Regions from separate parts of the Guyparkeria hydrothermalis genome, predicted to be linked through region 2. Evidence: predicted binding sites of a transcription regulator. Region 2 holds the regulator's gene; each other region holds the start of a gene.
What was found. The regulator FliA, encoded in region 2, starts transcription of late flagellar genes. The targets are predictions, from matches to a motif close to GCTAAAGTTNNNNNNNNNNCNGCCGATA.
Positions count from the first base shown of each region.

Region 1: the regulator FliA is predicted to act here: its motif matches at 4,365-4,392, upstream of LV476_RS00360 (methyl-accepting chemotaxis protein).
Region 3: the regulator FliA is predicted to act here: its motif matches at 2,849-2,876, upstream of LV476_RS09160 (methyl-accepting chemotaxis protein).

Region 1 covers NZ_JAJSED010000001.1:64,662-75,141, reverse strand. Annotated here, with positions in the region: gene LV476_RS00370 (YcjX family protein) at 1-1,309, opposite strand, end outside; gene LV476_RS00365 (cation diffusion facilitator family transporter) at 1,562-2,584, shown strand; gene LV476_RS00360 (methyl-accepting chemotaxis protein) at 2,685-4,307, opposite strand; gene LV476_RS00355 (putative motility protein) at 4,553-4,768, shown strand; gene LV476_RS00350 (sulfite exporter TauE/SafE family protein) at 4,871-5,599, shown strand; gene LV476_RS00345 (hypothetical protein) at 6,116-6,307, shown strand; gene LV476_RS11285 (DUF4124 domain-containing protein) at 6,447-6,752, shown strand; gene LV476_RS00340 (outer membrane protein assembly factor BamE) at 6,779-7,000, shown strand; gene dusA (tRNA dihydrouridine(20/20a) synthase DusA) at 7,263-8,270, shown strand; gene LV476_RS00330 (hypothetical protein) at 8,277-8,786, opposite strand; gene LV476_RS00325 (lytic transglycosylase domain-containing protein) at 8,795-9,463, opposite strand; gene LV476_RS00320 (DUF1249 domain-containing protein) at 9,462-9,896, shown strand; tRNA gene LV476_RS00315 (tRNA-Gly) at 10,007-10,082, shown strand; tRNA gene LV476_RS00310 (tRNA-Cys) at 10,089-10,162, shown strand; gene LV476_RS00305 (lysylphosphatidylglycerol synthase transmembrane domain-containing protein) at 10,258-10,480, shown strand, end outside.
Region 2 covers NZ_JAJSED010000001.1:2,300,877-2,311,356, reverse strand. Annotated here, with positions in the region: gene LV476_RS10790 (protein-glutamate methylesterase/protein-glutamine glutaminase) at 1-686, opposite strand, end outside; gene LV476_RS10785 (chemotaxis protein CheA) at 690-2,768, opposite strand; gene LV476_RS10780 (protein phosphatase CheZ) at 2,862-3,632, opposite strand; gene cheY (chemotaxis response regulator CheY) at 3,646-4,032, opposite strand; gene LV476_RS10770 (RNA polymerase sigma factor FliA) at 4,145-4,867, opposite strand; gene LV476_RS10765 (MinD/ParA family protein) at 4,864-5,754, opposite strand; gene flhF (flagellar biosynthesis protein FlhF) at 5,751-7,277, opposite strand; gene flhA (flagellar biosynthesis protein FlhA) at 7,322-9,352, opposite strand; gene flhB (flagellar biosynthesis protein FlhB) at 9,479-10,480, opposite strand, start outside.
Region 3 covers NZ_JAJSED010000001.1:1,951,978-1,962,457, reverse strand. Annotated here, with positions in the region: gene LV476_RS09170 (DUF502 domain-containing protein) at 1-128, opposite strand, end outside; gene LV476_RS09165 (DUF3429 domain-containing protein) at 125-601, opposite strand; gene LV476_RS09160 (methyl-accepting chemotaxis protein) at 766-2,775, opposite strand; gene LV476_RS09155 (hypothetical protein) at 2,919-3,101, opposite strand; gene LV476_RS09150 (Bax inhibitor-1/YccA family protein) at 3,210-3,878, opposite strand; gene LV476_RS09145 (SDR family NAD(P)-dependent oxidoreductase) at 3,989-4,855, shown strand; gene cls (cardiolipin synthase) at 4,855-6,285, shown strand; gene LV476_RS09135 (tetratricopeptide repeat protein) at 6,343-7,101, opposite strand; gene LV476_RS09130 (ZIP family metal transporter) at 7,258-8,004, opposite strand; gene dinB (DNA polymerase IV) at 8,035-9,141, opposite strand; tRNA gene LV476_RS09120 (tRNA-Phe) at 9,244-9,319, opposite strand; gene hisB (imidazoleglycerol-phosphate dehydratase HisB) at 9,559-10,152, shown strand; gene hisH (imidazole glycerol phosphate synthase subunit HisH) at 10,154-10,480, shown strand, end outside.

The sequences.
Region 1 (10,480 bases), 2.2 Mb from region 2:
GGCCATCCACGCGCCGCCCCGGAAACGGTCGGGCCCGGTCGAGACCGGCCGGTGGCGCCAGCGTGGGCAGGTCATCGATGACAAGGTCGAGGTCGTGCGGCATCTGCTCGGGAATGGAAGGTGGAGTGAACGCAATCTTCTGCCGGGAGCTCTTCTCGGTGCCCACCAGCATCGGCTCACCGCGACCATCCTCCCGCGACTGGGCCGCCGTCACCGCCGAGATGGCAAACAGGCGCAACTCGACGTCCTTGCCTGCCAGCGACTGGGTCAGTTCGAACAGATAGCTGTCGAGAAGCCGGGTGAGTCGCGCCTGGTCGGCGGGCAGCAGGTGATCGATCTGGGTGGCGACAATGGCCACACGGCGGATGCGCCGGCCGAACAGGTTCGCCAGCCAGTGCCCCTCGCGGTAGCGAAACGGCTCGAGAATCGATTCGAGCGCCGCCCGCATGTCCGCCAATGCAGCGCGCCCGCTGCGCAGCGCCCCGAGCAGGTCAACCAGGATCACCTGGGCATCGAGGCGGCCGAAATGCGACTCGAAGAACGGCCGGGCGATCCGGTCGCGGTAATACGCGAAATGGCGCTGGCAGACTTCGCCCCACGATCCCTGCGGATACTCGCCGGCCGGCTGCTCGACCGCGGCCGGTAGCGGCAGGAACGGCATGGCATCGGGATCGAAGCCTTCGCCCGGCATCAGCCAGCGTCCGGGCAGGTTGCGCGACAGGCGATGCGGCGGCAGGCGGCTGTCGGCAAGCATCATCGACCAGCGTTGCGACAGCGACTCCATCTGTTCCGGATCGAGCGGTGCCGCCGGATCGATCCCCGCCAGCTCCTCGAGCAGTCCCGGGGCAATCTCCCGGCGCGGATGACGCGCCAGCCAGTCGCGCCAATGGGCGCTGTAGTCGGCGAACGACCAGTCGAGCAGCGACAGGTCCAGCAACCACTCGCCGGGGTAGTCGAACAGTTCCAGGCAACGCCGGCGCGGACGCAGCGAGTACCAGCGCCGCTGGTAGTCGAGCGTCAGGCGGGCGATCGACCAGTCGCGGGTCGACTCGGGCCAGCTGGGCGGCTGGCTGGTCAGGGCGGTCAGGGCGTGGTCGTAGTCGAAGGCCCGCTCGATCTCGCGATGCCAGCGACCGTGGCGGATCGCCGCCAGTCCAGGATGATCGGTGAGCGCGCCGCGCCGGGCATTCTCCAGGTGATTGATGATCGCCGTGATCAGCGTCGATTTCCCGGCGCCGGACAATCCCGTGATGCCAATGCGGGTGACCGGGCAGCCGGTGATCGGGGATGAGGACGAATCATGGGCCATCGATGGCACGGCTCTCGCGAACGAACAAGGTGGACCGATGGTAGTCGAGCCGGCCACGGCGCCCAAGCCCTGCGCGCCCGACAAGCGCATTGCGGTCCCATGTTCCCGCCGGGCTGGCGCTCAACGCCGGGCTGCATTAAAATGGTACTAATCTAGTTCGGTATTAGTCTTGCCTAACTTTCCCGATGGCACGCCACGGCCTCATGCGCGCGCCCGGGACCGGCATCGACCCTGACGAGGCGACCACCACACATGGCCAATCGACACGCGAAACTGCTGCGCATGGTCACCACCGCCTCGGTGACCCTCGCCCTGACGCTGATGGCGCTCAAGCTCGCGGCGAGCATCACAACCAACTCGGTGAGCATGCTCGCCTCGCTGATCGATTCCACCATGGACCTCCTGGCCTCTTTGGTGACGCTGGTCGCCGTGCGCATCGCCCTGCAGCCGCCGGACGAGGATCACCGCTACGGCCACGGCAAGGCCGAACCGCTGGCCGCGCTCGCGCAGGCCACCTTCATTGCCGGTTCCGGCGTATTCCTGATGGTCCAGGCGCTGCAGCGCCTGATCCGCCCGCAACCGATCGACGCGGTCGACTGGGGCGTGGCGGTAATGCTGTTCTCGATGGTCGCCACGCTCGCGCTGATCACCTTCCAGCGCTACGTGATCGTCAAGACGCGCTCGCCCGCCATCAAGGCGGACGCCTCGCACTACAGCATGGACTTCCTGGTCAACGCCTCGACCATCGCCGTGCTGATCCTTGCCGGCTACGGGCTCAACTGGCTCGACCCGGCCTTCGGTGCCGCCGTGGGCGTGTTCGTCCTCTACAGCGCCTGGAAGGTGGGCAGCGAGGCGCTCGACCACCTCATGGATCGCGAGGTGCTCGACGGAACGGAGAACCGCGTCGCCCAGATCGCCACCGCGCATCCGTCGGTGCACGCGGTCGACCAGATTCGCACCCGGCTTGCCGGGCGCACCATGATCATCCAGCTCTATCTCTATCTGGACAATCACATCGATCTCAACCACGCCCACCAGGTCGGCGACGAGGTCGAGGCGCGGTTGCTGCGCACCTTCCCCGGGGCGGACGTGATGATCCACGAGGAGCCGCTCTCGGCCTGGAAGCCGGGCAACGGCCCCTCTCCCATGCGCATCGAACCACTGACCACACGCCGACCGCGTGCCGGACAATGCGAGACCTGCCGCGACCTGACCGACACGCAACCGAGTCTCTGGCGCCGCCTGCCCTTCATCCGGCGTATCGCCGGCTCCTGACCACGGCTGGGGCGGCGAGCTCGCCCCGGCAGGAACCGACGAACCAACAAAAAGGGCCGGCATGTCGCCGGCCCTTTCTCGTGCTGCTCTTTCAAGCGCCTCAGGTCTTGAAGCGGTTGACCAGTCCGTCGAGGTTCGCCGACAGGTGGGTGAGGTCGCCACCGGCGGTGGAGACCTGCTCGGAGGCGTCGTCGAGCTCCGCGCTCTTGGCCCGAATACGCTCGAGATTGCGGTTGACCTCCTCCACGGTCGCCGACTGTTCTTCGGCAGCGGTGGCGATCTGCATCGTCATCTCGTTGATGTGATTGACGTGGCGCACGACCGCATCGAGGGAGTCGTCGGTCTCGTTGACCGCCTCCAGGGTCGCCTCGCCCTGCGAACGGCTGACGTCCATCGCCTCGACGGTCCGGCGGGCCCGGTCACGCAGGCTGTCGATGATGCCCTTGATCTCCTCGGTGGACTGCTGGGTCCGGCTCGCCAGGTTGCGCACCTCCTCGGCGACCACCGCAAAGCCGCGACCCTGCTCCCCGGCCCGGGCCGCCTCGATCGCCGCGTTCAGCGCCAGCAGGTTGGTCTGCTCGGCCACGCCCTGGATCACGTCCAGCACCTTGCCGATGTCCTGGGTCTGCGACTCGAGCTGGCCGATCGAGGCCGCCGTGTCCTGCATCGAGTCCATCAGCTGGTTCACGTTTTCCATCGAGCGCTTGAGCGCCCGCTGCCCGCCGTGCGTGACCTCCTCGGTCTCGTTGGACGCGCTCGCCGTCTGGTTGGTGTTCTCGGCGATCTCGCGCGTGGTCGCGGTCAGCTCTTCGATAGCCGAGGCGACCATCTGCGTCTGCTCGTTCTGCTCGTGGGTACTCTCGCGCGACTGGCGGGTGATCATCGACATCTCCTCGGCCGAGGCTGCCAGTTGTCCGGTCGAGTCGGTGATCTCGCAAACCAGCGTCTGGATGCGTGCCACGAACTGGTTGAACGCGCCTGACAACTGCGCGAATTCGTCATGCCCGTCGGCGGGCAAGCGGCGGGTCAGATCCCCCTCCCCTTCGGCGATATCGCGCATCGCGCTGATGACATAACGGATCCGGCGGGTGAACGAGGCCATCACCAGCACCAGCAGGAACACGCCGACGCCCAGCGCGACCACGCCGATGACAACCGTGGCGGAGAAGGCCGCTTCCTTATGGTCGATGGCCGCCTCGGTGCGCTCGGTCTCGCGCTGCTTGGCCGAGGCAATCAGCGACTGGATGTCCTTGCGGATCTGCTGCCAGACCGGATGCTCGTCACGTACCAGTAGCCGCTCCGCCGCGGCGATATTGCCGGCCTCGACCTGCTCGAACACGGCCAGCCGCGCGGCCATCACCTGCTGCCAGCTTGCCTCGATGCCGTCGAGAAGGGCTTGTGCCTTGTCGTTCTCGACCGCCGTAAGCGACCGGGCCTCGGCGATCGAGGCACGCACCACCTCGTCGGTCTTGCGCATCACCTTGATGGCGCCCTCGAGCTCGGGACGGAACACCTTGTTGCGGGTGGCGACCCCACCGAGCAGGCCGTTGCTCATGACGTCCTGCAAAGCCTCGACGCGGGCATTGTCCTGGTGCTGGACCTGCAGGTATTGCTCGGAAACCGACTCCATCTGACTCAGGGCGTAGACCAGAGCCCCGATGAAGAGGATGGCCGACACGGCAAAGGCCAGCAGTATCTTGGTGGTGTTGTTCAAACGGTTCATGAATGGGCTTTCCTCGGGATGACGCTTGCTGCGTTCTTGTCTTGGATGTGCGCCTTGGATCGGCACCAGCCGCCCAACCTTTAGCCATCCTATTAACATCAACGCGGGGCGGATGATCGGGCAGCTTGCAGGGCGGCAGTCGGGGTGCACGTCGGCGGCCGAGAGCGTACACTTCTGTCCATCTGATGCATTCGCTTTTGGTGATGCATCCATAAGCCCAGACACCGCACCGAGGAGAATGCGACATGGCCGACCCGGTATCCGCAGCAAACGGCATGCAGGCCGCAATGGCGAACCTTCAGCTGGCACAGGAAATCGGCGTACGCGTCCAGAAGGAGGCAATGGAAACGCAGGAAAAGGCCATGGCGCCGCTGCTCGAATCGATCGCCCAGGGTGGCGGTCAGAGCGCAGCCCCCTCCGGCGACGGTCCCCTCGGCGGGCAAATCAACACCTACGCCTGAGACTCCGCGCCAGACCGAACCGCCCGCACGGTTCCCCGATCCCCGGCCCGGCCGGGGATTTTTCGTTGCCGCCATTCACCGAGATGCCCGGAGTAACCACGCGTGGACGACGTCACCCTGCTCCAACTCGTGCTGGCCAACCTGGCCATCTTCGCCGGCGCTCTGCTTCAGGGGTTGGCCGGTTATGGCATCGGTACGCTCTCGGCCCCACTGCTATTCCTGATCAGCCCGTTGTTCCTGCCCGGGCCGTTGATCCTCAACGCCGTGCTGCTGACGGTGCTGATCCTGTGGCGCAGCCGGGCCAACCTCGCTTTCCGCCAGGTCCGCTTCGCCATCGGCGGCGACATCATCGGCACCCTGCTCGCGGTGGCCACGCTGGCCGTGCTGACCCCGCGCGGCTTCGAACTGGCCTTCGGCATCCTGATTCTGCTCGCCGTGCTACTGAGCGTGGTGGGCCTGCAGCCACGGCTCAACGCGCGCAACAGCGTGATCGCAGGCGGGGCGTCGGGGTACATGGGCACGATAACCGCCGTGGGCGGCCCGCCCATCGCCCTGATCTACCAGAACGAGCGCGGGCCACTGGTGCGAGCCAACATGTCGGCCTTCTTCCTGTTCGCCAGTTTCGCCAGTGCCGTGGCGCTGTTCTTCTCCGGTTTCATCGGGGCACGGGAATGGCAGCTATTCGCCGCGATCTTCCCCGGCACGCTACTGGGCTTTCTCGCCTCCGGTCATCTGGTCCACCGGGTGCCGTTCGCCGCCCTGCGACCGGTGATTCTCGGCATTGCGGCCATCGCCGGCATCAGCGCGGTCGTCAAGGGCCTGCTGCCCTGACGGCCTCCCCTGACGCCTTGGGCTGCTGCCGTTACAATGCCGGACCGTTCGCCACCGAGCCGCTCGCGATCACCTCAGACCGCGCCCAGAACTCGCCCCCGACTCCGACTGCCAGCCCGTGGCGGTTCTGTATTGCGCCCATGCTCGATTGTATAGACGCTCCTATTTATCGCTTTTTGTCAATGTGTTACGCCACGTCGGGGCTCGATAGTAGCACCATGGAAGCACCGGCCATCAGGAATCGCTCGCGCAGGACCAAGAGGCTTGTTGCTCACAAATCATTAAACCTGAGAAGCAAGCGGGCTACCTGCTCACGGATGAGCAACAACCTGGCGCGCATCTGCATGGGGTGCAGGTGGTCGGGAGTTCAACCCCCTCCACTCCGACCATATTTTCAATGACTTGCTTCTGCTCTGCGCACGAGTCACTTCTAAAAAACGGTATCTTCTACAATGGACACTTGAGGTGGCGCTATTGCCACGGCAGGACTACCCACCAGCACAGGAGGTGCACAACATGAACAAGAACGCACGCACATGGTCCGCGGTTGTCTTCGGCGGCATCGCATTCCCTGCCCTGATCTACTGGGGATTTGGTGACTACATCGCCTGGTGGGTGTTCATCGTGCTGTCGCTCGGCGGATACAGCGCTGCATACGCTGGCCTTACCGAGGCGGCAGCGAATGAGCGGATTGCCGACGGCGATTGATTTAGACGAGCGCGATGGGCTCACCAACACTGGCGACAGCCCTGCTGTCTCATAGATCAACGCTGGTGTGTATTTCCCGCCAAGCGGGTAGCCGTCCACGATTAGGTTATCCGTCTGGCTGACGACACCCGAGGCATGCATGACTCGAATGCTAGTCGCCAAGCTGTCCACCCTCATCCTTCACCCATCGCAAACATCGACGGCGTGGTCCGTTGTCTCCTTAGAGCAAGAAGGGCTCCGATCGGCACAGGAGGTGCTCGCCATGACCAGACCCATCTTAATCACTGCCCTGCTTTGCTTAGCGGGGGCGGCCAACGCCGGTGCGTACAAGTGCACGGCAACGGATGGAAGCCTGACGTTCTCGGACAAACCGTGCCCTGGGCAACAAAACGAGGAAGTCGATTTGCGGGCTAATGAGCCGACTAAACAACAGCGAGAAAAGTGACGCGCATTTTAGAGCGCGACCAAGCAATGACCGATGGCAGGACCGAGAGAAAGGCCGGCAACGCCAAGCCGGTCAGCACGCCGTCACGGCCGGAGATCACTCACGGTATGACGAAGGACCAGGTCCGCTCCGCATTGGGTGCCCCGGATTTCAAAAGCCCGACAATGTGGGGTTACCACGACAAGCCGCCAATGACGGTTACCTTCGACATCAATGGGATGGTCACGAGCGCGATCAGCGCCCCTTGAGCAAAGGCTCTGCGAACACGGTCGAACCTGCCCCCCCCTCTTTCCGACCGCAAAGGATCAGCGCTAAACCGTCCGTCCAATCAATATTTGGACGAACACACATCTTTGCCGCCCTTCCACCCCTTGAGCCAGAGACCTACCTATCATGTCTAGCTGTGCTACCAGCGAAGTGTGGTAGCACTTTGGTAGCACCACGGCTTCAAATCAGGTAAAAAGCGGCGATATTTTTCGCCAGTTCTACACCTCACCCAGAACTAAAAAGTTGACTCAAAGCGCACCAAAAAGCACCTCACAGGCTCATGCCAATCCTTGGCGATTTTGTATTGCGCCCATGCTCGACTGGACGGATCGGCACTACCGCTTCCTCGCGCGGCAGCTCAGCCGCCACGCGCGCCTGTACACGGAGATGGTCACCACCGGGGCACTGCTGCACGGCGACATCGAGCGCCACCTGCGCTTCGACCCGGCCGAGCACCCGGTCGCCCTGCAGCTGGGCGGCTCAGACCCCGAGGCACTGGCCAAGGCCGCCCGCATCGGTGCCGAGTGGGGCTACGACGAGATCAATCTCAATGTCGGCTGCCCGAGCGACCGGGTGCAGAACGGCGCCTTCGGCGCCTGCCTGATGGCCCGGCCGACCCTGGTGGCCGAATGCATCGCCGCCATGCAGGAGACAGTCGATGTCCCGGTGACAGTCAAGAGCCGCATCGGCATCGATCATCAGGAAACATACGAGGAATTCCGCGAATTCGTCGACATCGTCGCGAAAGAAGGCGGCGCCGACGTGTTCATCGTCCACAGCCGCAAGGCCTGGCTGAAGGGGCTTTCGCCGAAGCAGAATCGCGATGTGCCGCCGCTGCGCCCCGAGTTCGCCACCCGGCTGAAGCAGGAACGACCGGATCTGACCGTGGTGCTCAACGGCGGCCTGACGGGAATCGACTCCATGCAGTCCGCCCTCGACGAGGTCGACGGGGTGATGGTGGGGCGTGCGGCCTACCAGAACGTCGGCCTGCTGGCCGAGATCGACGCCGCCCTGTTCGGCGACGAGCGGCGGGTCGACCGGCTGGCAGCGCTGCAGGCCTACCGGGACTACGCGGCAGCGGAGATCGAACGGGGCACGCGCCTGCCCACGCTGATCAAGCCCATCCTCACCCTGTTCCAGGGCAAGCCGGGAGCACGTGCCTATCGCCGCCACCTGAGCGAACAGGCACCGAAACGGGCCGACGACCCGACGGTCATCGATGAGGCGATCGAGCTGCTGCGCTGGCGCTGAGGGCGTTCAGCCGCGCCGCTGCGAGACGACCGAGAAGCCATCGAGCACGAAGGCGCTGCCAAAGCCGTTGACGTAGCTGCCCGCCCCGAGGTGAAAGCCCAGCAGGTGGAAATCGCCCAGTCCACAGAGCAGGTCGACGGTCTTGCCGTGCCGCGCGCGCAGCGCGGCGGCGATCCCAGGAAAGCGATCGTCATCGCGTGCGACGGGCTCGACGCTCACGGTCCACTGGGCGCGCTCACGGGCAAAGGGGTTGCGTGTGTCCGACTGGTCGGCGAGCAGCGCGACACTGGCTTCGCGACCATCCAGTAGTGGACGAGTGTGCGGGGCAAGCTCGCTCGCCAGCACCCAGAGGGCACCGTCGACTCGTGCAAACGGCAGAGTCCCGATCACCGGCGGACCATCGTCGGCTGAAGTAACGGCAAGCACCAAGGCGGACTGCCCGCCGAGAAACGCGTCCAACCGGCCGTTCTCGGCGGCAAGGTCGGGGGTGTCGTCCGCGTCCTGGTTCAATGCCACGGCCGGGCTCACCCCGCCCCGGCGTAGGCCGCCTGCAGCTGCATGACGCGACGCACGTAGGTCTTCGTTTCCTGGTACGGCGGAATCCCGCCATAACGCTTCACGGCGTTTTCCCCTGCGTTGTAGGCGGCCACGGCCAGTTCGCGGTCGCCACGGAACATCTTCAGCAACAGCGCCAGGTAGGCGACGCCACCGGCAATGTTCTCTTCGGGGTTGAAGCGATCGACGACATTGAAGCGCTTGGCGGTGCCGGGCATCAGCTGCATCAAGCCGCCGGCCCCCTTGGGCGAGACCACATCGGGGCGGAAGGCACTCTCGGCATGGATGACGGCGCGCACCAGGGAGGGGTCCACGCCATGGCGCACCGAGAAGCGGTTGACCACGTCGGCAAACCGCTCGCGGTCGAGTTTCGGCAGCACGCGGTAGCCGTCCTGCCAGCCCTTGGGTTTGGTGGCCTCACCTTTGCGCCAGAGCTTGTAGGGCTCGTTGGACGACTGCTGGGGCACGTTGGTCAGATGAACCACGCCCTGGGCATCGCGGTACTTGTAGACATCGGCCATGGCGGATGTGGCGCCGAGCAGCAGGCAGACCGCCAGCGCACCGACGACTGCCGGCCGACAGATTACTGACGCCCTGCCCGCGGGCGTCCCGGAAAGCCCGGGACGTTTCCGATTCATGCGGAGGTTCCCTAAACTGGCAGGCATGAACGTCAACACCGGCATCCCTCGCTACACCGAACACGATCCATTCGATCAGTTGATGGATCTCTATGAACAGAACTATATCCTGATTCGCCGATTACTCGGCGATCTGCGCCGACTGGCCCCGGGCGACGAGTTCACTCTCGGATTCCAGGTGGTCGCCCGGGTCACGGAGCGCGGCCGCTTCACCCTCGAGCTCGCCTTCACCGACCACGCGGTACTCGACTCGCGACAACATCCTGTCGTCCTGCGGGTACGCATCTATCTCGACGCCCGCTCGGCGGAGTTGCACGATCCGCGCCACCCTGCCGCCTGTCTGCAGACCGACCGTACCGAGTGTAACCGGGCGCGACAATCGCGCAACCGCATGTTGCAGCGCTGGCTTCTTGCCCGTTTGCGTCAGCGATAATGTCACCGCACCGACCCACCCTCGACCACTGGCGCCAGCGTGATCCGTGCGACCGGGCCAAAAGCGACTTGACAAGGGGGCGGTTCCTGATGAAAATTGCGCCCCCTCAAGCGGGAATAGCTCAGCTGGTAGAGCACAACCTTGCCAAGGTTGGGGTCGCCGGTTCGAATCCGGTTTCCCGCTCCAGATTGCGGCTGGATGGCAGAGTGGCTATGCACCGGATTGCAAATCCGTTTACCTCGGTTCGACTCCGGGTCCAGCCTCCAAAACCGTTTGCAGAAAACCCGCCTTGCGCGGGTTTTTCTGTGTCTGGCATCCCGGCAGCCGTGACAATAGCGGCGTGCCGTGATCGCGGAGCCGCATGACCGACCCGCACCACCAACCCGATCGATTCGAGATTCAGGACGAACCGGCCTTTCGCGGTCGTCGCCTGTTCTGGTTCGCAGTGCTGTTCATCGGACTGAGCGCGGCCGGTCTCTATGCGGTCTACTCACAGGTCGCGGGCCACACGATCACCTGGGACAGCCGTCTGCTCTCCCCGTCGCTCATCCTGGCGAGCCTGGCCCTGCTGCTGGTCTACTTCA
Region 2 (10,480 bases):
GCCTCGACCACCCGGATCGGCATGGAATCGTTCAGGCGCTGGGCGAACGGCCCGGTAAACGCGCCCGGCATGTGCTGGGCGATCACGATCGGCACGGGGAAGTCGGTCGGCAACTTGCCGAGCACCGCCGGCACCGCAGCGGGCCCGCCGGTGGAGGCGCCGATCACCACCAGCCCCTGCCGTGAGAGAAAGCCACTTGGCGCCCCTTGCCCGGAACGAGCACTGCCCGAGGGCCGCGCTGCCGGCTCGGGGCGCGCCGAGGCCAGTGTGCCGCCGTTCTCGCGCTGTGCGCGGAGCGCGAGCATACGTACGCGCGAGCACAGCCGCCGCCCGGAGCGCGCCAGCGTATCCTCGGGGTCATCGCCGTTCTTGGGAAAGAAGTCGACCGCGCCGGCATCCAGTGCATCGAGCGTCGCCTCGGCACCGGCCTTGGTCAGCGCCGAGAGCATCAGGATCGGTGTCGGGCAGCGCTCGGCAATACGACGCACCGCCGAAATGCCGTCCATGATCGGCATCTCGACATCCATGGTGATGATGTCGGGCTTGAGCTCGCAGGCCTTGAGCACGGCCTGCCGACCGTTCGAGGCCTCGCCGATCACTTCCAGGCGTTCGTCGCCGGCAAACACCTCGCGCAGGGCGCGGCGGAAAAACAGCGAATCATCGACGATCAGGACACGAATCGGCATGGATCAGGCCACCGAACGCAGACGGTTCCGCCCACGACTGCCGGCATGTCGACGGACCATGCCCGGCAGGTCGAGGATCAGCGCGATGTGACCGTCGCCGGTGATGGTCGCGCCGGCGAAGCCCTCGACCACGCGCAGCAGCTCGCCCAGCGGCTTGATCACCACTTCCTCCTGACCGATCACCGAGTCGACCACCAACGCCATCAGCTGCGCGCCGTGCTGAACCATGACCACCTGGTCGGTCTCGGCACGCTGCCCCGGCGACTCGCCGCGCAGGGCGAGCCAGTCGGTCATGCGGAACAGCGGCACGGCACGGTCGCGCACGGTGATCGTTGCCTGGCCGTCGACGACGTTCACCTCCTTGTCCGCCATCTCGAAGATCTCGTTGACCACCGACAGCGGAATGGCGTATTTGCGGCCACTGACGATGACCATCAGCGTCGGCAGAATCGCCAGCGTCAGCGGCACCTTGATGTTGATCTGGGTGCCCAGCCCAGGCTCCGAGTCGATGCTGATCGTCCCGGACAGCTTAGTGATCGCGGTCTTGACCACGTCCATGCCGACGCCGCGACCGGAAATGTCGGAGATCTGCTCCTTGGTGGAGAAGCCCGGATGCAGGATGAGCTCAAAGCACTCCTGGTCCGTCAGGCGCTCGGCGCTGTCCGGGTCGACGATGCCTTTCTCCACGCCCTTGCGGCGCAGCACGTCGGCATCCATCCCCGAACCGTCATCCTGGATGGCAAGGCGAATGTGATCCCCTTCCTGAGCGGCCGACAGCAGCACGGTACCCGCCCTGGGCTTGCCGTTGGTCTCGCGGTCGTCTGGCATCTCGATGCCGTGATCGACGGCGTTACGCACCAGGTGGATCAGGGGATCGGCAAGCGCCTCGACCAGGTTCTTGTCGAGGTCGGTGTCCTCGCCCTCGAGCTCCAGGTTGACCTCCTTGCCGAGGGTCCGGGCAGTGTCGCGCACCACGCGCGGGAAGCGGCCGAAGACCTTCTTCACCGGCTGCATGCGGGTCTTCATGACCGCGCCCTGAAGGTCGGAGGTGACCATATCCAGGGTGGCAATCACCGAGGCGATCTCCTCGTTCTCGAAGCTGGTCTTGAGCGTGTTCATGCGGTTGCGCACCAGCACCAGCTCGCCGACCAGGTTCATGATGCCGTCGAGTCGCTCGGTATCCACCCGCACGGTGGTCTCCGCCGCCTTGGCGGATTCGGCCGGCTTAGCCTTGGCCGCCGGCTTGCCTGACCCGGACGCGCTTGCAGTGGACGCCGCCGGTTTCGGCGCCGGCTCGACCTTGGGCTGCGGGACGGCCTCGGCGGGTTTGACCGCTGCCGTGGGCGCCTTGCCCTTGCCGTAAAGCTCGTCGAGAACCGCTTCGAACTCCTCGTCGGTGATCTCGTCGGAATCGGCCGCCGCCGATGCCTTGGCCTCGGACTCGGGCGCGGCAGCTGGCGTCGGGGCCTGGAATTGGCCCTTGCCGTGTAGCTCGTCGAGCAGGCTTTCGAACTCGTCGTCGGTAATCAGGTCATCGTCGGCAGCGCCACTCGACTCCGCAGCCGGGGCCTGGTCGGACTCGGCGGCATCGAGATCGGCCAGCATCCGGTCGAAGGCGTCATCTTCTGCCACGACCGCTTCGTCCTCGGCGGCAGGCTCGGCCGCCGGCGCTTCGCCGGGTGCCGGCTCATCGCTTTGACGAGCCAGGCCCTCGATCTCGTCGAGGAAAGCAGGCGAGACGGCCTCGGGATACTGACCGGCTCGAAGGTCGTCGAACATGCCGTTGAGCACGTCGATCACCTGCAGCATCACGTCCATGATGCGGCTGTTCATGGCGATCTCGTGATTGCGCAGCAGGTTGAAGATGTCCTCGGCGCGGTGGCAGACCTCCACCAACGGATGCACTTCGAGGAAGCCGGCCCCGCCCTTGACGGTATGGAAGGCACGGAACACCGAGTTGAGCCTGTCCGCGTCATCAGGCGACTGCTCGAGCTCGATCAGTTGCTGATCCAGTCCATTGAGCAGCTCGCCGGCCTCAATCAGGAAGTCCTGCAGCAGCTCGTTGTCGGGTTCGAATGCCATGATTGCCTCTCATTCACTCTGTGGCGCGGCTCATGCCGCGGCCACGTGTCCTGCCCGACCGCGCTCGGCGGGCTGCCTCCTGTCCGGCCGGAGTCAGAACCCCAGGCTGGCCAGGAGATCGTCGACGTCGTCCTGGTTCTTCACCACGTTGTCGCCGGCATTGGGCAGCTGCGGCCCGACGCCGTCCTCGGCACTCTCGGTCTTGCCGCCCTTGGCGCCGTCGGCCTTGCTGCCGCACACCGGGGCGGTGATCTGCAGCAGTCCCACCAGTTTCTCCTCGAGCTGCTCGAGCAGGTCGATCACCCGCATCAACAGCTGCCCGGACAGATCCTGGAACTCCTGGGCCATCATGATTTCGGTCAGTTGCCCCCTGAGACGCTCGCCACTGCCGGTCGCCGAGTCCAGGTAGCGGGTCATCGATTCGACCACGCTCTCCAGTCGGGAGTTATCGGCCTCGCTGGCCGCGACTTTAGCCAGCTCGTCCTTCAGCCGTTGAGATCGATCGATGATCTTGTCGGCCATGGGCGAGGCCTCTTCGGTGATCGAGAGGGTGCGGGTCGCCGCCTGTTCGGTCAGGGTAATCACGTAACGCAGCCGGTCACGCGCATCGGGCATCTCGTCCTGGGCCAGGGCACCGAGGCGCTCGTCCTCGGCAAAACTCCGCAGGGTGTCGTGCACCTCGCGGGTCATGCGCCCGACTTCGTCGAAAATGTTGCCGGAATAGGCGGCGGTGAGATCGCCGATCAGACGCGCCTCGCCGGCGACATCCTCGTTCTCGATCGCTGCCACCAGTGCACGGGCGTCGGCCAGTCGCTTGTCGCGGTCGACCAGCGGTTGGAAGTCCTGTTCGTCTGCTCCACTCATGTCTCGCGCGCCCCTACGATTCGACGCGCTCGAAGATCTTGTCGATCTTCTCCTTGAGTGTGGCCCCGTTGAAAGGCTTGACGATGTAACCGTTCACGCCCTCCTGGGCGGCGAGGACGATCTGCTCGCGCTTGGCCTCGGCGGTCACCATCAGTACCGGCAGGCCGGCCAGTCCCGGATCGGCACGCACATTGCGCAGCAGGTCGATGCCGGTCATGCCCGGCATGTTCCAGTCGGTGACCAGGAAATCGAAGTTGCCCTGCTTGAGCAGCGGCAGCGCCGTCTGGCCATCGTCGGCCTCCTCGATATTGGTGAAGCCGAGCTCTTTGAGAAGGTTCTTGATGATCCGGCGCATCGTGGAGAAGTCGTCCACCACGAGGATCTTCATGTTTCGGTCCATTTTCGCCCCTGGAATGGTTGTCAGTACCAGGCAGGTTGCCTTGTTAGAACGTGGGTAAGAGGGTCTATCGGCGCCAAGCGGAAAAGATTGAGCCCTTTCCGCGATCGGCAGCCTATTTCCAGGCGTTCATGGCGGTCTTGAGCCGCATGATTGCCTTGTTGTGGATCTGGCACACGCGCGATTCGCTGACGCCGAGCACGGCACCGATCTCCTTCTGGTTCAGTTCGTCGACATAGTACAGCGACATGACCAGTCTCTCGCGCTCGGGCAGCTCGTCGATATAGCCCGCCAGATCGCGCTGGAAGTGGTTCTCGGCGAGCGCCTCGTCGGGCTGCTGGCTGTGCGGGTCGGCGACGTCGTAGGTCTCGTTCTCGCCTTCGCCGGCGTGGTCCAGCGAGGTGACGTGCACTGTCGAGGCATCGCTCATCGCGGCGTGATACTCGTCGAGCGTCAGGCCCATGCGCTCGCAGACCTCGGCATCCCGCGCCTCGCGGCCGGTCTCGGATTCGATCTCGGCGACCGTCTGGGCGATCTCGCGCTGACGGCGGTAGACCGAACGCGGCGCCCAGTCATTGCGACGGACCTCGTCGAGCATCGCCCCGCGAATACGCAGCCCGGCATACGTCTCGAAGGAAGCGCCCTTGTCGCCGTCGAACAGGCGGGCGGCATCGAGCAGCCCCACCATGCCGGCCTGGATCAGATCCTCGGCCTGGATGTGGGAGGGCAGACGGCCGAGCAGATGGAAGGCAACACGCTTGACCAGGCCGGCGTGCTTAGTGACCAGTGCCTCGGTCGATCCGGCCTGAACGTTCTGATACATGGCACGAGCGTTCATAGCAGATTCTCGGGATCCAGCTCGACGTTGTTCACCAGCCGTTCGACGAAGAACTGCAGCTGACCCTGCGGACCGCGGGGGGCCGGCCAGTGGTTGACACGGTCGGCCATGGAGGTGAAGGCCCGGGCCGACTTGGCCCCGCCGTAGAGCTGCACGACGGTCTTCTGGCGCTGCACGGCTCGACGGAGATAGTCGTCGAACGGCACCGACCCCATGTGCGTCAGGGTGACGTCGAGAAAGCGCTTGGCAGCCACCGAGAGTTTCTCGAACAGCCGCCGCCCTTCCGCGGCGTCGCGAACCATGTTCGCCACGACGTGGAAACGGGTCACGTCATGCTCACGGGAAAGCACCTTGATCACGGCATAGGCATCGGTGATCGAGGCCGGCTCGTCGCAGACCACGACCACCACCTCGTTGGCCGCCTCGGCGAAACGCACCACCGAGTCGGCGATGCCGGCGGCCGAATCCACGATGAGCGTGTCGACCGGCCAGCGCATCTCGGAGAATGCCGAGATCAGACCGGCGTTCTCGGCGGGCGTCAGCGCAGCCATGTGCGCCACGCCGCTGGATGCCGGCAGGATGCCGATGCCCTCGGGGCCCTCGAGCATGATCTCGTCCAGACTCGCCGTGCCTTCCAGCACATGGGACAGGTTGCCCCGCGACTGTAGACCAAGCAGCACGTCGACATTGCCCAGTCCGAGGTCGGCGTCCATGAGCACCACGCGGTCACCGGTACGCGCGAGGGCGACCGACAGGTTGAGCGAGACGTTGGTCTTGCCCACCCCGCCCTTGCCACTGGTCACGGCGATCACCCGCACCGGCCGACTGCCGGTGGCGTGGCGGGCGCCGTCGGCCTGGTCGTGGCCGCCCCAGGGCGCGTTTGTCATCCGGCTTGCTTGAGCATCCACAGCGGATCATCCCTGTCGGTATGTTCGAGTTGCGACTGCCCCATCTCGAGGGCCTGCTTGATCAGGTCGGCCGCCTTGGGGAACCAGAGATCCTCCGGGACCCGCTGACCGACGCCGGCGCAGACGAGCGGCAGACGCCGCGGCGCACCATCGACCCCTGCCAGGGGGCGGACCAACGCGGCCAGCCCGCCGCCGAGCAGCACGGTCTCGTCGAGCTTGGTCAATACCGTGCCATGCAACGGCAGGCCGGCGAAGCGTTTCTTGACGTCCTCGAGGGCCGGATACTGCGCATTCGCCGACAGGACCAGCAGAAGCTTGACTGACTCGCCCGCGCCCATCAGCGCCTCGAGCTTCTGCATCATGCGGAAATCGCGCTGCGACATCCCCGAGGTATCGATCAACACCAGGTGGCGATCGGCGACCGCCTCGAGCAACTGCGCCAGGTGCGTCTCGTCTCGCGCGATGTGCAGTGGCACATTAAGGATACGGGCGTAGTTGCGCAACTGCTCCTGAGCCCCGATACGGAAGCGGTCGGTGGTAATCAGCGCGACCGAGTCGCGGCCACGGTGCAGCACCGCACGAGCCGCCAGCTTGGCGAGCGTGGTGGTCTTGCCCACCCCGGTCGGGCCGACGAAGGCGTACGTGCCCCCGGCCTCGACCGGATCCTCGGCGCGATGCTCGAGCTGGTCGCCCAGCATCTTGAGCGCCTCGACAAAGGCCCGCTCCGGTTTCGCCGTGGCGGCGGCCCGGCCGAGCTCCCGGGCCAGCCCGATCGGCAACCCCAGGTCCTGCAGGCGCTGGACAGTCGAGACCTCGGCCGGATGGGCCTGGCTGAACCGGTGCCATTCCATGACCGACAGCTGTCGCTCGAACAGATCGCGCAGCTGGGCGACCTCCTCGGTCAGGGTCGACAGGCGTCCTTCGGCGGCCCCCTGGTCCTCGACCAGCCAGTCCCAGTGGGACGGCGTGCGGTCCGACGACCGGCCGACGGGCTCTTCGGCGACCGGAGCGGTCGACTCGGCCGGCTCGCCGGCCAGCTGCTCGTTCCAGGCGGCCAGCGCCTCGGTGAACGCGGCCCGGTCGTCCTCGGTCTCGGCCGATCCCGCCGTTTCGGCCGGCTCCTCGGCCTCGGCACGGCGGCACCGTTCGGCAAGCATCTCGGCGGTTGTCTTCGGCGCCTCGCTCTCGGCGGCAGCCGGCTGCTCCTCTCGCTCCGCTTCGGCCGTGGAGGCCGGCGCCGGACGGGTCGGCTCCTGGTGTTCTGCACGCGGCGCACGCTCGGCTGCTGCCGCCGGGCGATCTGTGGCACCGGCGATGCGGGAGGCCGACTGCTGGGCGGCTGCCAGCTGGATCGCCTTCTCGTCGAAATCCATGGCCGCGATCACCTCGACCCCGCCGGAAACCGGCTTGTTGGAGAGGATGACGGCGTCGTCTCCGAACACGCGCCGTACCTGGCGCATGGCCTCACGCATATCACTGGCGATGATTCGTTTGATTTTCATGTGTCACCAGACCCTTGGGGCGGTTGGGTTGTCCGGTCGAGTCGTCAGCCGTCGTTCTGGTTACCGACGCTCGCCACCACGCGTATTTCCTTGTTGTCCGGGATCTCGTGATAGCTCAGCACGCTGAGCGTCGGGATCGAGTGCCGGACCATGCGCGAGAGCCAGCTGCGAATCTGCGGAGCCACCAGGAGGATGGCCGGCTTGCCACTCTGCTCCTGACGCTCGGCCGCATCCCGAAGCGACTTGTGCAGTCGTTCGGCCAGGCCGGGCTCGATTCCGGGGGCCTGATTCCCGCGCTGGGTACTGTTTAGCAAGAGCTGTTCCAACTGCGGATCCAGCGTGATGACCGGCACGGTCGGCGCCAAGCCGTTGATGTACTGAACGATCATGCGCCCGAGCGCCATGCGCACGCTCTCCGTCAATTCCCCGACGTCCTGGATGCGCTGCCCCTGGATCGTCAAGGTTTCGGCAATCGTGCGGATATCGCGGATCGGAATCCGCTCGGCCAGCAGCTGCCCCAGCACCTCGACGATGGTTGTCATCGGCAGGGTCTTGGGCACCAGATCCTCGACCAGTTTCGGACTGTTCTGCTTGAGGGTGTCGAGCAGCTGCTGAGCCTGCTCGTAGCCGAACAGGTCGGCGGCGTTGTCGCCCAGGATCTGCGACAGGTGCGTGGCGACCACGGTGGCCGGGTCGACCACGGTATAGCCGAGCGCCTGCGCCTCTTCCTTCTGGTTGCGATCGATCCAGTACGCCTTCAGGCCGAAGGCCGGGTCAGTGGTCTGGATGCCCTTGATGTCACCGGAGACCTGCCCCGGATTGATGGCCATGTCGCGGTCCGGGAAGATCTCGGCATTGCCGATCGGCACGCCGTTGAGACTGATGCGGTACTCGTTGGGCTTGAGATCCAGGTTGTCGCGGATGTGGACCGTCGAGATCAGGAAGCCCAGATCCTGCGAGAGCTTCTTGCGCACGCCCTTGATCCGCGGCATCAGCTGGCCGCCCTGGTTGCGGTCGACCAGCGGGATCAGGCCGTAACCGACTTCCAGCCCGATCAGGTCGACCGGCGGCACGTCGTCCCAGGTCAGTTCCTTCACCTCGGGCTTGGCCTCCGCCGGAGCCGCTTCGGCCGCGGCCTGCTCCGCCGCCTCGGTCGCATTGCGGCGCGCGATCATCCACGCGCCGGCACCCGCCAGGGCGGCCAGCCCCAGGAACGCCACGTTGGGCATGCCCGGCACCAGGCCCAGCCCGGCCATCAGGCCCGCGGCAACCCCCAGCACCCGCGGGTCGGAGAACATCTGCCGGCTTACCTGTGCACCCATGTCCTCCTTGGAGGCGGTCACGCGGGTGACGATGATCGCGGTGGCGGTCGAGATCAGCAGCGAGGGAATGGTCGCGACCAGGCCGTCGCCGATGGTCAGCAGGACATAGGTTTCGGCGGCGGTGCCGAAGGGCATGCCGTGCTGGGCGACACCGATCAGCAATCCGCCGATCACGTTGATGAACACGATCAGGATGCCGGCGATCGCGTCCCCGCGGACGAACTTGGAGGCACCGTCCATCGAGCCGTAGAAGTCGGCCTCGGAGGCGATCTCCTCTCGACGTGCGCGCGCCTGTTCCTGATTGAGGATGCCGGCGTTGAGGTCGGCGTCGATCGCCATCTGCTTGCCGGGCAGCGAGTCGAGGGTGAAGCGGGCGGAGACCTCGGAGACGCGTCCCGCGCCCTTCGTGATGACCACGAAGTTGATCACCATCAGGATGATGAACACCACCAGACCGACGGCATAGTTGCCGCCGATGACGAAGTTGCCGAACGCCTCGATCACGTTGCCGGCCGCGCCGGTCCCCTCGTGGCCGTTGAGCAGCACCACCCGGGTCGAGGCCACGTTCAGCGCCAGACGCAACAGCGTGGCGACCAGGATCACCGTCGGGAAGATGGCGAAATCCAGCGGCCGCCCGACGTAGAGCACCACCATCAGGATGATCAGCGACAGGGTGATGTTGAAGGTGAACAGCGCGTCCAAGCCCAACGGTGGCAGCGGCACGATCACCATCGCCAACAACATGACGATCATGATCGGCGGACCGAGTCCCTGCCCGCGGTACTGGCGCAGGCTGCCGCCGAGTCGGGACAGGCCGAGGTTGTTGAGGCTGGATTTCATGGTCTGGCGTTCTTCTCGCAATCAGTTCGGTTCAGGGCGTCAGGCGTTTGGCGGCACATCGAATTCCTGCGGCACCTCAGGGTCCGGGCGGCCCGGAGACGGCCCGGCGCCGCGCGCGGCTTCCTTGAGCTGATAGACGTAGGCAAGCACCTGGGCCACCGCGGTATAGAGCGCCGCCGGTATCACCTCGTCGATCTCGACGTGCGTATACAAGGCCCGTGCCAACGGCGGTGCCTCGAACAGTTCCACGCCATGGGCCTGGGCGATCTTGCGCAGGTTCATGGCCATCTCGTCGACGCCCTTGGCGACCACCATCGGCGCGCCGACGCCCTCGGCGTCGTACTTCAGGGCAACGGCGAAGTGCGTCGGGTTGGTGACCACCACGTCGGCCTCGGGCACTGCCTCCATCATGCGCCGCTGCGACATCTGCATCTGGGTCTGGCGGATGCGCTGCTTGATCTCGGGCCGGCCCTCGGTGTCCTTGTGCTCGTCCTTGACCTCCTGGAGTGTCATGCGCTGCTGCTTGTGGTGCTGCCAGATCTGGAACGGCACGTCGATCAACGCCACCAGCAGCAGACCGAGCGAGACCGCCAGGAACCCCCAGGCAATCAGCCAGCCGGCGTGGGCGAGCGCCGCATCGAACGGCTGCAGGCCGAGACTGAGGAATTCCGGTTCGAAGGCGAAGAACACCGCGATGCCGATGGCCGCGATCAAGGTGAACTTGGCGAAGGTCTTGGCCAGCTCCATCAGCGCCTGGACACCGAAGATGCGCTTGAACCCGGAGAGGGGATTCATCTTGGACAGCTTCGGCGCCATGGCCTGGGTGGAGAAGTTCCAGCCGCCCACCGCCAGGGTCGCGATCACCGCCAGGACGATGGTGGCGAGGAACAGCGGCGCGAAGGCGAGAAAGCCGTCGGCGAACGCGTTGGCCAGGCGGCTGAACATCGCCGCCTGATCGAAGACGTCGGCCCGCGAGATGATGAACGACTCCCGAACCACCTCGGAGAGCCCCAGCATCATCTGGCCGCCGAAGACCAGAAA
Region 3 (10,480 bases), 350 kb from region 2:
ACCCAGAAGGTGACCGCCAGCGGCGCCCAGACCAGGATGCCGGCAATCAGCCAGCGGCGCAGGGTGAGGAAGCGACCGCCCTTCCCGGACTTGCCGTCCGCCTCGGAGGTCTCCGGCTGTTCGCTCATGCCCCACCCCCGGGGATCAGCGGTCGCAGCCAGGAGGCTATGGCCGCCAGCAGGGCCACCGCCGCCAGCAGCGTGAACCACTGGCGCAGCCGCTGATAGGACCAGCCCACCGGCAGGTTGTCGAGCCAGTGCCGGTCGATCTGCCAGGACACCACCAGCAGCAGGAACAGCAGCGACAGGGAGAGCACCGCCCAGGGCAGCATCGCCACGATCCAGGCGGCCAGCACCAGCAACGCCCCCCAGGCCAGGCGATGGCGCGCGTCACCGACCAGCAGGGCCCGCTCGGCCGGGGTGGTCGCCAGCACCACGCCCCAGTGGATCGCGCCGAGAAAGCCGAGCATCACCGCGGCATAGGCGGACAGGGCGTCCAGCGACGCACCGACCCACGCGGACGGGCCCAGCCAGGCCAGCAGGGCCAGCCCCCAGAACGGCAGCAGCAGTCCCAGCGCAAGCAGGTAGGCGGTAGCACGCATTCCGATCTCCTTGGCCATCGGGCCGTCTTCATGCCGGGCGGCATGCGGGATATGAGCAGCATTCTACGCCCAAGCCTAGACCGGAACGACCCTCGCCGATGACCACAAACGAAATCGCCCGGGAAGCCCGGGCGACGTGAACATCAACTGAGGCGCCGGACGCGTCAGCCGGTGTTGAACTTGCTCACCAGCCGCGAGAGCTCGTGGGCGTTGCGGGCCACCGAGTCGCCGGCCGACGCGGTTTCCTGGGCCGCATGGGCGTTGTCCGTGGTGGTCGCGCTCATGTGCTCGATGCTGGTCTTCATCTCGCCGGAGACGGCGGTCTGCTCCTCGGCTGCGGCGGCGATACGGGTGCTCATGTCCTCGAGACGCTCGAACGCGGAGGCGATCTCGTTGAGCATCCGGTCGGCGTCAGTCACCGCCTCGAGGCTCTTGTTGCTCACCTCGCGACCGGTGGTCATGGCCTCGACCGCCTCGGCGGCACCCTCGCGCAGGCGGGCGATGATGTCGGTGATCTCGCGGGTCGAGTCCTGCGTGCGGTTGGCAAGAGAGCGCACCTCTTCGGCGACCACGGCGAAGCCGCGACCCTGCTCGCCGGCACGGGCCGCCTCGATCGCCGCGTTCAGTGCCAGCAGGTTGGTCTGCTCGGCGATCGCACCGATCACGTCGAGCACCTTGCCGATCGACTGCGACTGCTCGGAGAGGTTGGAAACGATGCCCTCGGCGCGCGTCAGCACCTCGTCGAGCTCCTCGGCGTTGCGGGCACTGCCGTTCACTCGGCCCAGACCGTCGTGCAGCTGGCGATTCGCCTGCTGGACCGCGGAGCTCGCCTCCTCGGCCCCACGGGCCACCTCCTCGGCGGCCTCCAGGGTCTGACCCATACCGGTCACCAGCGAGTCGATCGCCGACTCCTCGCGCTCGGCGCCTTCCCGGCCCCGGCGCGAGGCGCGCTCGAGGCTCTCGGAGGCCTCGGTCATCGCCGCGGACGAGCGGGCGACCTCGCGCACCAGGTTCTGCGCGGTGTCGGCGAAGGTGTTGAACGCCGCACCCACCTGGGCGATTTCGTCGTTGCCGTCGGCCGGCAGACGCTGGGTCAGATCGCCGTCGCCCTCGGCGATGTCGTGCATGCGACCGGCGATCCGCTGCAGCGGACGCGAGATGGTCAGCACCGAGAGCCACGCCAGCAGACCGACTACCACAATCCCGGCGACCACCGCGCCGATCTGCCAGTTGCTGGTCGATTCCAGCGCAGCGAGCAAACTGTCCGATCGCTCGGCGATCTCGCGACGCTCGCGCTGCACGATCGACTCCACGTCCTGCTCGATCCGTTTGAAGATCGGGGTGAGCTCGGTGCGAACGAGATAGGCATCCATGCGCCACTTCTCCGAAGCGTGGATATCGAAGGCATGATCGGCGGCCGCAACGAACTTCGGCAGCTTCTCGTTGAGCTGTTCGACCGCGTCGAGCTGCTCGAAGGTCAGCAGGTAGTCGTAGTCCTGCGCGATCTTCTCGGCGCGCTCTATCGCCTGGGTGGCGTAGAGGTCGAAGTTCTTTCGCATGGCGGGCGCACGGAAAGAGATGAATCCGCGCAGGCTCGCCACCACGTTGCCCCAATCCGCCTGCAGACGCGCGAGGTCGATCACGAGCTGACGACGCGAATAGCGGCTGGCATCGGCGTTCTGCTCGGCGTTGAGCAGCTGACCCAACAACCCCGCGATTTCCCGCTGCAACGGGTTGGCGTTGACGTTGGCGTACTGCATGCCGGGATTGTTGGCCGCCTCGTCACCGGAGATCGCGATGATCTTCTCGGCCGTCGCCGCGAAGTCGTCGATGCGCTGACCGAGTTCGTTGCCGCTGTCACCCCGGTACTGGGCCAGCGTCTGGCGCGCGGCCTCGACCCTCTCCAGCGCATCACGGAAACGCGCCAGATCCTCGTCGCGTTGACTTTGCAGGTAGAAGCCCAGCGCCCCGACGGCGCGCTCGACCTGGATGCGGATCGTGTCGGCGGCAAAGGCGGCCGGCTGGCCGCGCTCGACCACCTCTTCCACCTGGCCGGCGACCTTGCTCATGTTGACCATGGTCAGCACGGCGATCCCCATCATCAGGGCCAGGATCAACCCGAACCCCACCATGTTCTTCTGCGACAAACTGAATCGGTTCAGCCAAGCAAGCATTGCGTTCTCCTGCCCCATGACGGCACTTACAGCGCGGACGGATACCCGCACACCCCTTGCGGATAAAACGGGTTATCGACACACGTCATGGAAACTTGACCCCACCGACTCCGATCGTCGGGTTGCCGGGCGGCGATCGGCAGCTACAGCGTGCTCATCAGGAACGCCACGAACCCGGCCACGGCCAGCAGCACCAACGCCACGCCGAGCCATTCCTCGCGCGAGCCCTTGCGGCTGGCCGCCATCATCGGCTTGATGCGGGGGATCAGGAACAGCAGCACGGCGCCGAGCAACACCGCCATGCCGATTTTCATCCACAGGTCCATCGGCGGCCCTCCGGTCGGAAAGCCCGGGTGGCAAGCACCCGAGCAAAAATAACGAGGCAAAAAAAGGCCCCTTGTCGCCAAGGGGCCGTCGTTCGCTCGTGACGTCTGTCAGTCGTTCTGGCTCATCCCCAGCAGGCTGAGCAGGTGGACGAACAGGTTGAAGATGTTCAGGTACAGGCTGACGGTCAGCAGCAGGTAGTTGTCCTCGCCGCCGTTCACCATGCGGCCGGTGTCGTAGAGGATAAAGCCGCTCATCAGCAGCACGACCGCCGCGGAGATCGCCATCGACAGCGCCGGGATCTCGAGGAACAGGTTACCGAGCATGGCGGCGAGCACGACCACCAGACCGACGACCAGGAAACCGCCCATGAACGAGAAGTCACGCCGCGAGACCAGCGCGTAGCCGGACAGGCCGAGGAAGATCGCGCCGGTACCGCCCAGCGCTGTCATCACGATCTGCCCGCCGTTCGGCAGGGCGAGATACTGGCTCAGCATCGGGCCGAGGCCGAAGCCCAACAGGCCGGTGATGCCGAAGACCACCGCGAGCCCCGCGCCGGTGTGGGCAGTGCGCGGCAGCACGAACCAGATCAGCACCAGTGCCGCCCCGAGGCTGACCAGCGATGTCCAGCCGGGCACGCCGGCAAGCAGGGAAACGGTCGCCATTACTGCCGAGAACAGCAGCGTCAGCGACAGCATCATGTAGGTGTTGCGGATGACCTTGTGGGTCTCGAGCCGATCGACCCCCGTCTGGACGGCCGTCTGATTCTCGAATGCCATGCAACCTCACCTCGTCTCTGGTATTCATGTGATTCGGATTGAGTCCGGAGTATAAGTGCTGTGAACTCAGGCGCAATCATGCCGGTCACTCACGCAAAAGGAGATTCCCCTTGTCGCGACCCCGCCTAGCCTCCGTCCCACGCCGCGTGCTGATCACCGGCTGCTCGTCCGGTATCGGCCGATGCGCCGCCGAACAGCTTGCCGAACGCGGACATCACGTGGTCGCGAGCATGCGTGGGGCCGACGACCTCGCCGCCTGGCCCCATGAGCACATCCCGGCCGTCCGCCTGGATCTCGATGACCCGGCCTCGATCCGCGAGGGGCTGGCGGCAGCCGAGCAGTTGGCCGGTGGTCCGTTCGAGGTGCTCTTCAATAACGGCGCCTACGGCCAACCGGGCGCGGTGGAAGACCTCGGTCGCGACACCCTGCGCGCCCAACTCGAAACCAACCTGCTGGGCACGGTGGAGCTGACCAACCTCGTCATCCCGGCGATGCGCGAGGCCGGCTTCGGCCGGATCGTGCAGAACAGCTCGGTGCTTGGCGTCAGTGCCCTGGCCTTCCGCGGCGCCTACGTCGCCTCCAAGTTCGCCCTGGAAGGCATCAGCGACACGATGCGTCTGGAACTGGCCGGCAGCGGCATCGAGGTCTCGCTGATCGAGCCCGGCCCGATCAGCTCGCGCTTTCGCGCCAACGCCCAGCGGGCCTTCGAGGCCAATATCGACTGGCCGCACTCGGTGCACCGGGAGGCCTACGAACGCCAGCTCGAACGGCTGCGCAAACCGGGCCCGGCCGCCCCGTTCACGCTGCCGCCCGAGGCCGTGGTGCGCCGGCTGATCCACGCCATCGAGGCCCGGCGGCCGAAGGCCCGCTACCCGGTAACCGTGCCGACCTACCTGTTCGGCGTGCTCAAGCGACTGCTGACCACGCGCGCCATGGACCGGGTGCTGGCGCGCGCGTCCGGGGGCGGCAAGCGCTGATGTCCCCGCTCGACTCACCGGCCGCCCAGCTCTACTTCCTGATCGAATGGACGATCCGGCTGGCCGCCCTGTTCATCGTGCCGCTGCGCCGGCCGCCGACGGCCGCCACGGCCTGGCTGCTCCTGCTGTTCTTCCTGCCGATCGTCGGCCTGGTGATGTACCTACTGGTCGGCCGTCCACGCATCTCGCACGAGCGCAGCGAGAAGATCGCCCGGCTGGCCGAGACCCTGCGCCCGATCACCGAGCGCCTGGCACGCGCCGAACCGCAGGGCAGCGGCAACCTGCCGGCCCGCTTCGCTGCCGTCGACCAGATGGTGCGTCGCTGGCGGCAGTTCCCGCTGTTCGACGGCAACCGCATCGGCCTGATCGACTCGATGGAGACCTTCGCCGCCGAGCTGGTACAGGAAATCGACGCCGCCCGCCTTCACGTCCACCTGACCTTCTACATCGCGGCGATCGACCCAGCGACGCGCTCCGTGTTCGACGCCCTCGAACGCGCCGCCGCGCGAGGCGTGACCGTGCGGCTAATCGTCGACGATTTCGGCTCCAAGGAAGGGATGCGCCACCTCAAGGCACTGGCGCGCATGGGTATCGAGATCGGTCAGGCCTTCCCGCGCAGCAAGCTGCCGCGCAAGTCGGCCCGTTTCGATCTGCGCAACCACCGCAAGCTGGTGGTCATCGACGGACGACTGGGGTACGCGGGCTCGATGAACCTGGTCGATCCGGAATTCAAACCGGGGCGCATCTACGAGGACCTGATGATGCGGATCGAAGGGCCGGTGGTACTGGAGCTGCAGGCGGTCTTCGCCGGCGACTGGCATCTGGAGACCGGCATCCTGCTCGACACCGAGACCCATTTTCCGGACCCGGAGACGGCCGGTCACGAATCGTGCATCGGGCTGCCCAGCGGGCCCGAGTATCCGGAACCGCTGCTGCAGCAGCTCCTGCTGGGACTGATTCATGCCGCGACCGAGCGGCTCGAGATCGTGACGCCGTATTTCGTCCCGGACGAGTCGACGCTCGATGCGCTGAAGACCGCGGCCCGGCGCGGCGTGCATTGCGAGCTGATCCTGCCGGCCGAACTCGACCACCCGCTGGTGCAGCTGGCGCAGGAGTCGTATTTCGACGAGTTGCTCGAATCGGGCGTGCGCATCCGCCGGCATCCGTCGAAGCTGCTGCACAGCAAGATCACGCTCTGCGACGGGCGCCTGTCACTGGTCGGCAGCGCCAATCTCGACGTGCGCTCGTCGCTGATCAATGCCGAATTCGGCCTGCTCTGCTATTCGAGCGAGACCGCCGCTCGCTTTGCCGACCAGATCGAGGTCTACCGGCGCGTCTGCCAGCCGCTGGCTGCGGAACACTGGGCGCTGCGCGGACGTGGGCGCATCCTGCTGCAGAACATCGCCCGGCTCACCTCGCCGCTGCTCTGATCGACCAAAAAAAACGGCGCCCGCAGGCGCCGTTCGACTTTCGGCAAGGGGCCTCGCTCAGCGCCGTGCCGACCGCTCGTCGAGCGCGACCTGCATGCTGTCCTGTTCGCGCAGCTTCTTGGACAGATCACGCGCTGCGGCCAGCTCCTCCTTGTCCATCTCGCCGGCAAACGACTCCATCAGCTCGGTAGCCGCGCGATGGCCGTTCTCCACCATCGGGCTCAACAGGCCATATGCCGCGATGTAGTCCGGCTCGTCCATGCCCAGCCCGTGGGCATACATCATGGCCAGGTTGTAGCGAGCGACCATGTGCCCCTGGGAGGCGGCCTCGCCGTACCAGTGCAGTGCCTTGTCGTAATCGGCCTCGATGCCGTCACCGCCCAGGTAGAGGGCCGCGAGGTTGCTCTGGGCACGCGCGTAGCCCTTCTCCGCTGCACGCTCGAACCAGCGCGCCGCCTCGGCCACATCACGATCGGTGCCCTGACCCTCGAAGTAGAGAGTGCCGACCGCCAGCTCGCTGGGGGCGAACCCCGCTTCGGCCGCGGCACGGTACCAGCGCAGGCCCTTCTCGTAGTCCTGCTCGACCTTCTTGCCGGTGCAGTACATGTGACCGAGCACGTATTGGGCGAAGATCTCGCCGTCCTCGGCCTTGGGCAGCCAGTGCTCGACGCCGCCCTTTTCGTAAAGGTCCTGCGTGACGGCAGCCGGCACATCCGCGGCCATGCCGGCCAGCGGCACGGTCAGGCCGCCGGCCACCAGGGAAAATGTCACGGCACGCGCCAGACGGCGCATGCCAAAGGTTTGCTTGGATGCCATGGTCCCTGTCCTCGTTCTACTCCGATTCGGAGGATAAGCATGCCCCCGAACCGGGGCAAATTCAATCGTTAAGCCACATGCCTTGTGACTGATTTCTCAGGGAAAATATCCTAGGAAAGAAATATTCGATCATCAGCATGAAACCATATGCACGGCCTAGCGGGCGATGAGTAGCTGAAAGGCCAGCATGACCATGAAGGCCAGCACCACGGACGCCCCTACCGCCCGGGACGAGAGGTGCCTCAGGGCATCCGGCAGCATTTCGGCCAGCACCATCCAGATCATCGCCCCGGCCGCCAGCCCCAGCCCGATCGGCAGGAACGGCTCGAACGTCGTGACGAACAGGTAGGCCGGGATCGCCATGAGCGGCTGGGGCAGGCTGGAAAACACGGCCCACCAGGCGGCCTGCCAGACCGGCACCCCCCGGGGCACCAGCACCAGCGCGATCGCCAGCCCCTCGGGGATGTTGTGCACCGCGATCGCGACAGTGATGAACGTGCCGAGCTCCTGGCCGCCGCCGAACGCCACCCCGACGCCGACGCCCTCGGCGAACGAGTGGGCGGTCATCACCCCGACGATCAGCAACGCCTTGCGGGCATCCGCGCCCTTGAGGTCACCGACACCGGGAGCGTCTGCCCGGTCGATCCAGCGATCCGCCAGCACCACCAACCCCAGGCCGGAGGCCATGCCGACAAGCACCAACCACGCCCCCTCGGGCGCTCCCTCGACCACAAGGCTGTGACTCGCAGCGAGCATCAACCCGGCGGCCACGGCCGCCCCCAGACTCGTCCACCAGACACTGAACTGCCGGACGATGGCGAGAGGAATCGCCCCCAGCCCGGTCGCCAACGCAGTGACGAGGGCCGCCAGAAAGACGGTCAGCAGGCTGGTTTCAAGCAACATCGGGCGCTCCCGGGCAGGCGGACAGGGGAATCATGAATCGGACGATAGCCGGTCGCCGGGCGAATCGCCCGCCCATCCCAGGTCAAGCTCGCCCAGCGTAACCGGGCCGCGGGCCTCCAGCGACGAGCAGGTCACGCCCAGCAATCTCACCGGTCGTCGCCCGACCTCGGTGGCATCCAGCAGGGGGCGCAGGGCCTCGACCAGCTCGGTCGCCGCGGAGAGGGGGCGGCCGAAGGTCTGGCGGCGCGTAATTTGGACGAAATCGGCGTACTTCACCTTGAGGGTAACCGTGCGGGCGGTCAGTTCCCGGCCGGCGAGGTCGGCCGCCACCCGTTCGGCCAGCGGCACCACAGCGGCATCGACGGCCACGCGATCACCCAGGTCGCTGGCAAAGGTGGTCTCGTGGCCGAGCGACTTGCGGATCCGCTGACTGACCACTGGCCGCTCGTCGATGCCGCGCGCGATCGAGTAGTAGTGACGACCGGCCTTGCCGAACCAATCGACCAATTCGTGCAACGCATGGCGGCGCAGATCGCGTCCGGTCTCGATACCGTGATGCCGCATGCGTCGCTCGGTGGCCGGCCCGACACCGTGGAAATCACCGACTGGCAACTGGTCGACGAAAGCCTCGGCCGCGGCCGGGTCGATCACGTACAGCCCGTCGGGCTTGTCGAAATCGGAGGCCAGCTTAGCGAGGAACTTGTTGTAGGAAACCCCGGCCGATGCGACCAGACCGGTCGCATCGAGAATCGCCGCCTTGATCTCGCGCGCCATCAGGGTCGCCGAACCACGACAGGCAGGCGTCTCGGTCACGTCGAGGTAGGCCTCGTCGAGCGACAGCGGTTCGATACGATCGGTGTAGCGACGGAAGATGCCGTGGATCTGGCGAGACACGGCCCGGTAGACGTCGAAGCGCGGCCGCAGAAACACCGCCTCGGGGCAGGCGCGGGCGGCACGCGCGGCAGGCATCGCCGAGCGGATGCCGAAGCGGCGGGCCTCGTAGCTCGCCGCGGCGACCACGCCCCGGCCAGCCGGATCGCCGCCGACCACCACCGGCCGGCCGCGCAGCTCGGGCCGGTCTCGCTGCTCGACCGACGCGTAGAACGCATCCATGTCGACGTGGATGATCTTGCGCATGCAAAGCCTTCGTCGTGCCGGACGGGCAGCATAACGCGAACACGCGAGTGCCCCGGAACGAGAAAGACCCCGGATCCGTCGGGACCCGGGGTCTTCATGTCATGGTGGCCAGAGAGGGAATCGAACCCCCGACACGGGGATTTTCAATCCCCTGCTCTACCAACTGAGCTATCTGGCCAAATCGGTTCTTCGTTGCCGGCAACTGAGGGATGACGGGCAGGCCCGCCGGGCAACGAGGTTGCGCATTTAACGGCAAAATCGCCGCGCGGTCAACCCCGTCACGGGCGGACTCGAGAGAGCCGGCAGACGACGTTTTCCGCCGAAAGGCTGACGTGCCGCGGCGGGCATTGTATGCTCCCGGTTCGGGAACCGATTTCCGAGACCCCATAGCCAATCCGCCCGAGACGCGAACCGACCATGGCCGCACGTACTGCGCAGATCCGACGCGAAACCAACGAGACCCGCATCTCGCTCGAGATCAACCTCGACGGCGAGGGCAAGGCCCGGCTCCAGACCGGCGTGCCTTTCTTCGAGCACATGCTCGACCAGATCGCCCGGCACGGGCTGATCGACATCACGCTGACCTGCGACGGCGACACCGAGATCGACGACCACCACACCGTCGAGGACTGCGGCATCGTGCTCGGCCAGGCGGTGACGAAGGCCGTCGGCGACAAGCGCGGCATCTACCGTTACGGGCACGCCTACGTGCCGCTGGACGAGGCGTTGTCGCGCGTGGTGATCGATCTGTCCGGCCGTCCCGGGCTGGAATTCCACTGCGACTTCACCCGCTCGCTGATCGGCCGCTTCGAGACCGAGCTGGTCGAGGAGTTCTTCCGCGGCTTCGTCAACCACGCCAACGCCACGCTGCACGTCGATAACATCCGTGGGCGCAATGCGCATCACCAGGCCGAGACCATGTTCAAGGCCTTCGGTCGGGCGCTGCGCATGGCACTGAGCGCCGACGAGCGCCAGGCGGACGTGATCCCCTCGACCAAGGGCTCGCTCTGATATGCAAATCGCGGTCGTCGACTACGGCATGGGCAACCTGCGCTCGGTGGTCAAGGCCATCGAGCACGTAGCCCCGGATGGTGCCCACGTGGTGCTGACCGATGCCCCGGAGGTAATCCTGGAGTCCGAGCGTGTGGTCTTCCCCGGCCAGGGCGCGGCCGCCCAGTGCATGACCGCGCTGCGCGAGCGCAACCTGCCCGAGGCCCTGCGCGAGGCGGCGCGGACCCGCCCGTTTCTCGGCATCTGCATGGGCATGCAGGTGCTGCTCGACCGCTCCGAGGAGAACGACGGCGTGGACCTGCTCGGCTGGTTTCCCGGCCAGGTACGC